2 regions of the Micromonospora sp. WMMD961 genome follow, and region 1 is predicted to be linked to the other one. Evidence: riboswitches for the same ligand, from Rfam matches in the RefSeq annotation. Region 1 holds a riboswitch; the other holds the start of a gene.
What was found. A riboswitch is a leader RNA that binds a small molecule or an ion and turns the genes downstream of it on or off. The one in region 1 is predicted to bind thiamine pyrophosphate.
Positions count from the first base shown of each region.

Region 2: another riboswitch for thiamine pyrophosphate. It lies ahead of thiE (thiamine phosphate synthase); the one in region 1 lies ahead of O7614_RS26240 (ECF transporter S component).

Region 1 is NZ_JARUBJ010000002.1:5,809,598-5,815,385, reverse strand. Features, by position in the region: gene O7614_RS26255 (PHP domain-containing protein) at 1-132, opposite strand, end outside; gene O7614_RS26250 (energy-coupling factor transporter transmembrane component T) at 259-1,059, opposite strand; gene O7614_RS26245 (ABC transporter ATP-binding protein) at 1,056-2,486, opposite strand; gene O7614_RS26240 (ECF transporter S component) at 2,589-3,176, opposite strand; TPP riboswitch at 3,252-3,356, opposite strand; gene O7614_RS26235 (alpha/beta fold hydrolase) at 3,463-4,293, shown strand; gene O7614_RS26230 (SIS domain-containing protein) at 4,447-5,196, shown strand; gene O7614_RS26225 (DUF6328 family protein) at 5,372-5,788, shown strand, end outside.
Region 2 is NZ_JARUBJ010000002.1:6,528,251-6,534,038, forward strand. Features, by position in the region: gene O7614_RS29770 (thiamine phosphate synthase) at 1-330, opposite strand, end outside; gene O7614_RS29775 (thiazole synthase) at 414-1,193, opposite strand; gene thiS (sulfur carrier protein ThiS) at 1,190-1,390, opposite strand; gene thiO (glycine oxidase ThiO) at 1,381-2,544, opposite strand; gene thiE (thiamine phosphate synthase) at 2,538-3,164, opposite strand; TPP riboswitch at 3,159-3,268, opposite strand; gene O7614_RS29795 (ThuA domain-containing protein) at 3,571-5,788, shown strand, end outside.

The sequences.
Region 1 (5,788 bases):
GAGGTCGGCGGGTGCCAGCTCGGTGTCCGGGACGGACTGGTCGAGCGCCGGTGGCAGACCCCCGCCCCCGACGACGTCGTGATCGTGGTGATACGCGTGGCCGTGGCCCATTGACTGCTCCAGTCGGATCATGAGATTTGTCCGCGAAACAATCTCGTCCGGCCAGGGGAACGCCGAGTGTCCCTGATACGGCGGACATGCGAACATGCGACTCCGACGATGCTTCGCCGCAGGCGCATGGGCAGTGCGGGTCCGGGATCAGCCGATCAGCGGGCGGAAGGTGCCGAGCAGCACGCTCGCCGTCAGGGCGGCACCCGCCAACGCGACCGCCGCGACGATGAGCAGCCCGTCGGCGAGGACGAAGTGCTGCCGGCGGGCGACGGTCCGTGGTGTGCCGGCGTCGAAGCCGCGCGCGTCCATTGCGACCGCCAGCCGGGTGCCTCGACGGATCGCCCCCACCAGCAGCGCGAACGCGGTGGAGGCGAACAGGCGCAACTTCACCACCGGGTTGCGACCGGCGTCGACGCCGCGCGCCCGCCGGGCCATGCTGATCATCTGCCACTCCTGACCGAGCAGCGGCACCAGCCGGAACGCGGCCAACGCCCCGATGGCGAATCGGGCCGGCGCCTTCGCATTCTGGATCAGCGCGTCGGCCAGGTCGGTGGGGTCGGTGGTCGCGAAGACGATCACACCGGGCAGCGCCACCGCGAACACCCGCAGCACCAGGCCGAGCGCGGTGAGCAGCACACCGGTGCTCACCAGCACCGGGCCCGCGTCCAGCAGGACCCGGCCGGACCGGTCGGCGGCGAACAGCACCAGGGTGACCAGGATGCCGGCGGCACTGAGCAGCAACGGCCAGGCCCGCCGGGCCAGCACCCGGTAGCGGATGCCGAAGAACGGCAGCACGGCCAACTCGACGGCGATGGCGATCGCCGGGGCCACCGGGTCCAGGGTCGCCAGCAGGGTGAACGAGAAGACCAGTGCGGCGGCGACCTTCGCCACCGGGTTGCGGCGGGCCAACGGCGCGTCGGGCGCGGCGATCGGCTCGATGCTGATCATCGGTCGCCGTCCGGGGCCGGGTGCAGGGTGACGGTGCGGTCGGCGAGCGCGGCGACGAAGTCCGCGTCGTGGGTGACCGCTACCACGCCGTGCCCGGCGTCGCGCAGGTCGGCGAAGAGGTCGACCAGCTCCCGCCAGGTCCGCCGGTCCTGGCCGAAGGTGGGTTCGTCGCAGATCAGCAGGCGTGGCGCGGTGGCCAGGGCCGTCGCCACACTCAGCCGCCGCGCCTCACCACCCGAGAGGGTGTACGGGTTGGCGGCGGCGAGTCGGGCCAGCCGCAGCCGTTCCAGCAGCCCGGCCACGGTCTCCTTGACGGATGCCTCGGGTTGACCGGTCCGGCGCGGGCCGAGCGCCAGCTCGTCGAAGACCGTGCTGGTGACGAACTGGTGCTCCGGGTCCTGGAAGACCGACCCGATCCGCCGGGCCAGGGCGGTAGCACGCCAGCGGTGCGGGGGAGTGCGGTGGTCCGCGCCGGCCAACTCGGCGGACGCCGTGACCCGCCCGGTGCCCGGTCGGAGCAGCCCGCCGAGCAGCAGCGCCAGCGTGGACTTGCCGGCACCGTTGGGGCCGCGGACGGCGAGTGCCTCGCCGGCGCGTACCCCCAGGTCGGTGGAGGCCAGCCGGGGCGGCAGGCCGAGCCGGTCGGCGGTGAGCAACAGCTCCCCGGGGCCGGCGGCGGCCGGGCGGGGCGCGATGGGGTGACCCGGCACCCACACGCCTTCGGCGGCCAGGGCGGCGCCGTGCGCGGCGAAGACCGCCTCCGGCGTGCCGTCCGCGCGGACGCCGCCACCCGGCTCCAGGACGACCACCCGGTCGACCAGCGGCAGCGCCTCGGCGACCCGGTGCTCGACCAGGATCAGCGTGGTGTCGGCGTCCAGCGCGCGGGTCACGGCCTGCCGGACCAGACTCGCGCCGGCCGGGTCGAGGTTGGCGGTCGGCTCGTCGAGCAGCAACAGCGCCGGGCGCAGGGCCAGCGCGCCGGCCAGGGCGAGGCGTTGCTGCTCCCCGCCGGAGAGCGCGGCGGTGTGGCGGCCGCGGGGGTATGGGAAGCCGACCCGGTGCAGCGCCTCGTCCACCCGGGGCCAGATCTCGTCGTCCGGCACTCCCCGGTTCTCCAGCCCGAACGCGACGTCGTCGCCGCAGCGGGCCATCACCAGTTGGGTTTCCGGGTCCTGGAAGACGATGCCGACCCGCTCCCGACCCTTGCGCGGGTCGAGCCCGTCGATCTCGACGGTGCCCTCCTGCTCGCCGGAGTCCTCCGGCAGCAGCCCGGCGAGTGCGCTGAGCAGGGTGCTCTTACCGGCTCCCGACGGCCCGAGCAGCAGAACCCGCTCCCCGGCCTCCACCCGCAGGTCAACCCCGCGCAGAGCCCAGGCTCGCCGTCCGGCGTGCCGCCACCCGAACCCCCGCAGCAGTACCCCGCCCACCAACCCACCCCCTCCCACCCAGCCCGCCTTGTTGATCAAGAAGTTTGCGTCGACGGAGGCTGGTCTCCTGACGCAAACCTCTTGATCAACACCATTGCGGGGTCAGATCAGGGCGCGGTCCCGGCCCGCCGGGAAGCGGTCCAGGACACCGGTGTTGGCCAGGGCCTTGGTCAGCAGCCAGCCGCCGGCACCGGCGACCACGGTGGCGCTGACGATGGTGATCAACGCGTACGGGATTCGGTAGCCGGTCAGCTCGGTCTCGACGTTCCAGACGAAGAAGTCGAACAGCGCGGCGCTGAGACCGGTCAGCGCGCCGGCCAGCAGCGCGGTCGGCAGCCGGAACGACCGGTACCGGAAGGCGGCGAACGCCAGCTCCGCGCCGACGCCCTGCACGATGCCCTGCGGGATCACCGTGCCGGCCCACTGGCTGCCCAGCAGCGCGGAGAGCACGGCGGCGACCGTCTCGCAGTAGAGCGCGGCGCCGGGCTTGCGGATGACCAGACCGCCGAGCACGGCCGGCATCAGCCAGACGCCGTAGAGCAGCGCCTGCGCCGGCGGGAAGAAGGCGAACGCGCCCTCGGTGGCGCTCCACACCAGGCCCCACGCCCAGAAGATGACGCCGAAGGCGACAGCGATCACCGAGGCGACCACGATGTCGATGGTCCGCCAACGGTTGGTGGTGTTGTCCATGCTGTGCTCCCAGTTCACGAAGAGAGAACCAGGAGAAGACGCACGCCGCGCCCGGTGGCACCGGACTGCGGCGCGGCTGGAGGTCGACCGAACTCCCTGCGCTGGCATTACCCAGATCAGGTTCGAGGGTCTGCGGGCGTGCCCGCACTCTCAGCGCTGTGCGCTCCCCTGTCGGATGTGAAGTTGTCTCGCTGACGCTAACACCGACCGGGGCCGCCGACCCAGCAGGGCTCCGCTGACCTGCGGCGGACGGTCGGTCCGGCGTCGGCTGGGTAGGCTTCCGATCATGCGGATCGACGCGCGAGGCTTCACGTTCGAGGTAACCGTCGGTGGTCCGCCGGACGGCGTACCCGTTCTGCTGCTGCACGGTTTTCCGCAGCACAGCGGTGAGTGGGACGACGTCGTGCCGGCGCTGCACGCGGCCGGGCTGCGCACGTACGCGCTGGACCAGCGCGGTTACTCGCCGGGGGCGCGGCCCACGGCGGTGGCCGACTACCGGATTCCCGAGCTGGTCGCCGACGTGGTGGCCGTGCTCGACGCCCTCGACCTGGACGCCGTCCACCTGGTCGGGCACGACTGGGGCGCGGTCGTGGCCTGGGCGGTCGCCGCCCGGCACGCCGAGCGGGTCCGCACCCTGACCGCGGTCTCCGTGCCGCATCCGGCGGCCATGGCGTACGCGCTGGCCAACGACAGTCAGCAGAAGGCCCGGTCGTCGTACATCGCGTTGTTCCGTAAGCCGGACAAGGCGGAGAAGGTGCTGCTGGCCTGGCACGCCACCGCGCTGCGGAAACTGCTCGGCGGGGTCGGCGACCGGTCCCGGGTGGACCGCTACGCCGACCCGATGCGTGAGCCGGGGGCGCTCACCGCCGCGCTGAACTGGTACCGGGCGATGTCCCGCGCCGACCTGGCCGCCGTCGGCCCGGTGGCGGTGCCCACCACGTACGTGTGGAGTGACCGGGACGTCGCGATCGGCCGGACCGCCGCCGAGGCGTGCGCGGCGAACGTCACCGGGGACTTCCGCTTCGTGCAGTTGGCCGGCGTCAGTCACTGGATTCCGGACGCGGCACCGGGTGCGCTCGCCGAGGCGATCCTGGCCCGAGCCGGCGGAACGGCCTGAGTGGCGCTGGACGGCACCGGGCCGGACGGCCGGCGCCTGGTCGGCGTGCCCGGGCCGGCCGCCGAACCGGCGCTGGCCGGGCGCACCCTGGTCGACATGCTCGGCGGGGGGCGCGGTTGACTGGTTGGCCCGCAACCGGACGACGGAGGACGCATGACGGTGAGTGCCGAGGACTACCTGGCCGTGGTGACCGAGACGATCGGGCGGGTGGCCGCCAGTCAGCGGGAGGCGGTGGGCCGGGCCGCGGACCTGGTCGCCGAGGCCGTACGCGCCGACGGGGTGGTGCACGCGTTCGGCACGGGGCACTCGGAGGCCCTGGCCATGGAGATCGCCGGACGGGCGGGTGGCCTGGTGCCGACCAACCGGATCGCGCTGCGCGACCTGGTGCTGCTCGGTGGCGAACCGGCCGACCGGCTCGGTCCGATGCTGGAACGGGACCCGGGTGTGGCGCACCGCCTCTACGAGTTGGCCCCGGTGCGGCCCACCGACGTCTTCGTGCTCGCCTCGAACTCCGGGGTCAACGGCGCGATGGTGGAGTTCGCCACACTGGTCAAGGAACGCGGCCACGGGCTGGTGGCGATCACCTCGGTGCAGCACTCCGGCCGGATGACCTCCCGCCATCCGTCCGGCCGTAAGCTGGGCGACCTCGCCGACGTGGTGCTCGACAACGGTGCGCCGTACGGTGACGCGACACTCCCGCTGCCGGGCGGTGGCGCGGTCGGTGCGGTTTCCTCGATCACCGCCGCCCTGCTGGCCCAGCAGGTCACCGTGGAGGTGGTGGCGCGGTTGCTGGCGACGGGGGATCGACCGCCGGTCTACCTGTCGGCGAACATCCCGGATGGCGACGCGCACAACACGGAGCTGGAAGCTCGGTACGCGGGTCGGATCCGGCGCGGGTCCTGAGGCCGGCGCCGGTCCTGGGCCCGTCGCCGGTGCCTCGCCCGGCCGCCGGGGCCGAATGCGTCCCCGAGATGAACGGCAGGTGTCGTGAACCTGTTTCGCGCTCGGCCGGGTGGGGCATTGGCGTTGCTGCCGGCGGCCGGGACCGCCGGCAGTAGCGTCTCACCGGAGGTAGCGCGTGTCGAAGGAGACCGAGAAGCAGCGCTGGCAGCGCAACTTCGCCGACCTGCTGCAGGAGTTGCGGGTCGCCCAGACCGGCGTGCAGATCCTCTTCGCCTTCCTGCTCACTCTGCCGTTCAGTAGCGGGTTCAGCGAGACCACCGAGTTCCAGCGTGACGTCTACATCGTGGCGTTGCTCGCGGCGGCGGCCGCCACCGCACTGATCATCTCGCCGGTGGCGTTCCACCGGGCGCTGTTCCGGCAGGGACGTAAGCCGGAGTTGGTGCGGTTCGCGCACCGGATGGCCACCGGCGGCCTGGCCTTCATGCTGATCGCGATGGTCAGCGCGGTGCTGCTGATCACCGACTTCGTGCTGGACCGGCCGATCGCCTTCGTGCTCAGCGCCCTGGCCGGAATCTGGTTCCTCACGTTCTGG
Region 2 (5,788 bases), 720 kb from region 1:
CAGGCGGTCCAGCTCGTTCTGGTGGTGGCAGGAACGGCCGACCAGGGTGTGGGTCGGCGGTGGGTACGGGCCGGCGGCCGGCAGGTGGACCGCGTCGCCGCCGAGCGGGTCGGGGCCGGCCACGACGAGGGTCCCGCCCACGTCGGCGAGGATCGCACGCAGGTCGGCGGCGAGGGCGGCGCGTTCGGCACGGGGCAGGTCCTTCTCCCGTAGCACCACCCAGCGCACTCCCCCGGCCACCGCTCCCGCCACGACCCGGTCGAGCCCATCCCGCCCGACGAGCCGGTCGGTCAACACGACAACGCCCGACGGCACGCTCTCCGACGAGATCTTGGAAGGAAAATGCCCCTGGCGGGGCCTGTTCCTTCCAAGATCTACGGACGGCGCCTGGCCCTTCGGCTGCTGCGGCCCGGTCACAGGTCGGGTCTTCCCGCGTCGGAGGTGGAGGGGAGCGCGTGGAAGCGTCGGGCGATCCGGCCGGCGCCAGCAGCCAACCGGCCCGCCTCGACCGCGTACCGCATCGCGGTCGCCATCGCCACCGGGTCCTCGGCCCGGGTCACCGCACTCGCCAGCAGCACCGCGTCGCAGCCCAACTCCATCGCGAGGGCGGCGTCGGAGGCGGTGCCGATGCCCGCGTCGAGGATCACCGGGACGCCCACGCCCTGCCTGATGAGCCGGATGTGGTGCGGGTTGCCGATGCCGAGCCCCGACCCGATCGGGGAGCCGGCCGGCATCACCGCGGCACAGCCCACGTCGGCGAGGCGGCGGGCCAGCACCGGGTCGTCGCTGGTGTACGGCAGCACGGTGAAGCCGTCGGCGACCAACTCCTCGGCGGCGCGGAGCAACTCCACCCCGTCGGGCAGCAGCGTCCGCTCGTCGCCGATCACCTCCAGCTTGACCCAGTCGGTGTCGAACGCGTCCCGGGCCAGCCGGGCCACCTTCACCGCCTCGGTCGCGGTGTGGCAGCCGGCGGTGTTCGGCAGCAGGCGTACCCCGCACCGGTCCAGCAACTCCAGCAGCCCGCCGGTGGAACCGGGCGCGGTGCCCACGCGACGCAGCGCCAGCGTGACCAGCTCGGTGCCGGACGCCCGGATCGCCTGTTCCAGGACGTGCAGGTTCGCGGCACCGCCGGTGCCGAGGATCAACCGCGAGGTGAACGTCTCCCCACCCAGCTCGAACGGCATGCCGCTCACCCGCCCTGCGCCGCGGTGAGCACCTCGACCCGGTCGCCGTCGCGCAGCGCCGTGGCCGGCCACCCGACCCGGGGTACGACCTCCCCGTTGACAGCGACCGCCACCCCACGCTGTTCGGGCACGATGTCGCGTACCAGGTCGGCCACCGACGTGCCACCGGGCACGACGCGCCCGGCCCCGTTCACCGTCAACTCCACCGGTCCCCCTCCATTGTCGGTTCAGCTCCGTCCGAGCCCGCGCTGTCGAACCGGTCGGCCCGCAACGGCGCGAGCAGCGGATCGGGAACCCCGCCGAGCACCAGGTCGGCGATCAGGTCGGCGGTGATCGGGGTGAGCACGATGCCGTGCCGGTGGTGCCCGGTGGCGACCAGGACGTCCGGCCGGCCGGGCAGCGGCCCGAGGATCGGCGCGTTGTCCGGTGTGCCCGGGCGCAGCCCGGCGACCGCCTCGACCAGGTCGTACTCGGCCAGCTCGGGCAGCAGGTCGATTCCGGCGCGGAGCAGGCGCTGCACGGCACCGGCGGTGACAGTGGTGTCCGCCCGTTCCTCGACCGTCGCGCCGAGCACGACCTCGCCGTCGGCACGGGGCACCAGGTAGACGGGCTCGCCGTCGGCGTACCCCCGGATCACGTGTCGGAAGCCCGGCGCGACGCCGTCGGGCGCGCGGAGCCGGAGGATCTGGCCCTTCACCGGCCGCACCGGCAGGCCGGTGAGCGCTGCAGCGCCACAGCCGGCGGCGACCACGGTGACCTCGGCATCCACATCGGACAGGCGCCGGACCGGTTGCGGCACGAGCACCGCGCCGGCCCGCTGCGCGGCCGCGCGCAGCGCCGGCACCAGCAGTCGGGGGTCTACCTGGTGGTCGGTGGGCGCGAGCGCGCCGCCGCGCACCCGGGGGGCGAGCGCCGGTTCGCGGTCGCGCAGCTCGCTGGGGCGCAGCGGCGTCACGGGCAGACCCAACCCCTGTTGGTACGCCCACAACCGGCGCGCCTCGGCCAGGTCGTCGCCGGTCAGGCCGACCATCAGGGTGCCCTCGGTCCGGTAGCCGATCTCGACTCCGGTCACCTCGGTCAGCTCGGTCGCGAACGCCGGCCAACGGGCGGCGGACGCGAGGAGCAACTCGGTCAGCTGCCGCTCACCGAAGTACGCCTCGGCGACCGGTGAGAGCATGCCGGCGGCAACCGCCGCGGCCCCCGATCCGGGTGCCGGATCGTGCACCACCACCCGCAGCCCCCGGGCGGCGCAGCGCCAGGCGATGGACAACCCGATCGGCCCTGCCCCCACCACCGCCACATCCGCAAGGAAGGGCCCCTTGTTAACGGCTTTCGTAGAGGAAGGGCCCCCTGCTAACACGTCAGTGCCCGGAGCAACTCGGCCGTCGCCCGCGCTGGATCGGCGGCGGCGGAGAGGGCACCGACCACCGCCACCCCGTACGCCCCGGCGTCCCGCAGCGCCGGCACCCGCGCGGCGGTCACTCCGCCGATCGCGATGACCGGCACGTCGACGGCGTCGACGACGGCGCGTACCCCGGCCGGCCCGATGGGGTCGGGTAGGCCGGACTTGGTGCTGGTGGTGTGGCACGGCCCGACGCCCAGGTAGCTGGCTCCGGCCGCGACCGCCGACGTCGCCGCCTCCGGTGCGCGGGCGGTGGCTCCCAGCACCGCGGCGGGGCCGAGCACCCGGCGGGCGGCGGCGACCGGCAGGTCCTCGGCACCGACGTGCCCGCCGTCGGCACCGACCGCCAGCGCCACGTGCAGCCGGTCGTTGACCAGGCAGGTCGCCTCGTACGACGCGCAGAGCGCCAGGACCCGTCGGGCCAGGTCGTACGCCTCGCGGTCGGTGGCGGAATCCTCGACGCGGACCTGCACCACCAGGTCGGCGCGGGCCGCCGTGAGGGCGGCCCGGACCACGGTGAGCGGGTCGCACCCGGGTCGGGTGTCGGTGATCAGATGCAGTCGCCCTATGGACGGCACGGCAACGCTCCTCCCTGCGCCGGCATTACCCGGATCAGGTTCGACGGTCGGGGGCTGTCAGCCCCCCTCTCAGCCCGGTACACCGGGCTCCCGTGGGTTACTTGCGTGTCACCGTACGACAGATCCGCCGGCCTGCCAAGGCGGGCTCGGCGGTGGCCGGGCGGGCCGGGATGAGGAAGATCGATGGGGCACTTCATACGGTCCTGTTCGGAATGTCGCCCGCCGTTGCAGAACCGTTACCCGCCGGCATCTTGCCCGACATCGAGCCAGCCGAATTAATTTGTTCAGCGATTCGACAAAATGTCGGTGGGGCACCCTGGCACGGCGTCACCACCGGCTCCATGAGGGAGGGCGTTCGGCGAGCCGACTCCCGCGAGCTCTCTGTCACTACGACACAGGAGGCGGCGTGTCCCGTTCTCGTCGTGCCCGCGTACCCATCACCGCAACCCTGATCTCCCTGGCCATGGCCTCGACCACCCTGTTCGGCGCGCCCGCCCAGGCTGCCGCCCAGGTCCCCCCACGGGATGCGCAAGCCGCAGCCCCGGTCAGCCAGGTGGTGCCCAAGGCGCCAAAGGCCGCAGCCGATCCCTTCTCCGTCCTGATCTTCTCCAAGACCGCCGGCTTCCGGCACGACTCCATCCCGACCGGCATCGCCGCCATCCAGCAACTCGGCGCCGAAAACGGATTCACCGTGGACAACTCCGAGGACGGCGCCGCATTCAACGACGCCAACCTGGCGAAGTACAAGGCGGTGATCTGGCTCTCCACCACCGGTGACGTGCTCAACGCCGAGCAGCAGGCGGCGTTCGAGCGCTACGTCCAGGCCGGCGGCGGCTACGTCGGCATCCACGCCGCGTCGGACACCGAGTACAGCTGGGCCTGGTACGGCGACCTGGTCGGCGCGTACTTCGCCAACCACCCGCAGAACCAGCAGGCCACCGTGAAGGTGGAGGACCACGCGCACCCGTCCACCGCCGGGCTGCCGGACCGCTGGTCCCGGTTCGACGAGTGGTACAACTTCCAGACCAACCCGCGGCCGGACGTGCACGTGCTGGCCAGCCTGGACGAGAAGAGCTACACCGCCGGTGCCGGCGCGATGGGTGCGGACCACCCGATCGCCTGGTGTCAGGACTTCGACGGTGGCCGCTCCTGGTACACCGGCGGCGGGCATACCCGGGAGTCGTACGCCGAGCCCGAGTTCCTCTCCCACCTGCTCGGCGGCATCCGCACCGCGGCCGGCGTCGAGAACGCCGACTGCGGCGCCTCGAAGACCGCCAACTTCGAGAAGGTCACGCTGGACAGCAACACCAGCAACCCGATGGAGTTGGACGTCGCCCCCGACGGGCGGGTCTTCTACATCGAGCGCGACGGCCGCGTGCAGATCGTGAAGCCGGACACCGGCAACACCGTCACCGCCGTCGACCTGGACGTCTTCACCGGCAACGAGGACGGTCTGATCGGCATCCGGCTCGACCCGGACTTCGCCACCAACAACTGGGTGTACCTGTACTACGCCCCGAACGACGGGGTCACCCGCAACCTGCTGTCCCGCTTCACGGTGACGGGCGACACCATCGACCTGGCCAGCGAGAAGCAGGTGCTACGGGTCGACACCCAGCGCAACACCTGCTGCCACGCCGGCGGCAGCATGGCCTTCGACAGCGACGGCAACCTCTACCTGGCCACCGGTGACAACACCAACCCGTTCGAGTCGAACTCGTACTCGCCGCTCGATGAGCGGGCGGGCCGCCAGGACTACGACGCGCAGCGCACCTCCGCCAACACCAACGACCTGCGCGGCAAGGTGATCCGGATCCACCCGGAGGACGACGGGACGTACACGGTCCCGTCGGGCAACCTCTTCCCGGCCGGCACCGAGAAGACCCGTCCCGAGATCTACGCGATGGGCTTCCGCAACCCGTTCCGCATCGGCACCGACCCGAAGACCAACACGCTGTACGTGGCGGACTACGGGCCGGACGCCAACTCGGACAACCCGAACCGGGGCCCCCGTGGTCTGGTCGAGTGGAACATCGTCACCCCGGGCAACTACGGCTGGCCGTACTGCACGGGCACGAACGAGGCGTACAACGACTACACGTTCCCGTCCGGCCCGAGCGGCCCGAAGTTCGACTGCGCCGCACCGGTGAACGACTCGCCCAACAACACCGGCCTGACCAACCTCCCGCCGGTGGTTCCGGCGACCGTCGACTACGGGTACGCCGGTGACGCGCGCTACCCGGAGATCGGCGGCGGTGGTGCCCCGATGGGCGGCCCGGTCTACCGCTACGATGCCGACCTCAACTCCACCCGCAAGTGGCCGGCGTACTACGACGGCAAGGCGCTGCTCGGCGAGTGGAACCAGAACAAGATGTACACCATGCAGGTGACCGCCGACGGCAAGTCGTTGGTGGACATCAACCAGTTGCTCACCGGCATGAGCATGATCCGGCCGATGGACTTCGAGTTCGGTCCGGACGGCGCGCTGTACCTGATCGAGTGGGGCAGCGGCTTCGGTGGCAACAACGACAACTCCGGCGTCTACCGGATCGACTACACCGCCGGTGACCGTGCACCGATCGCGGCGGCGTCCGCCAACCCGACCTCGGGTCCGGCGCCGTTGA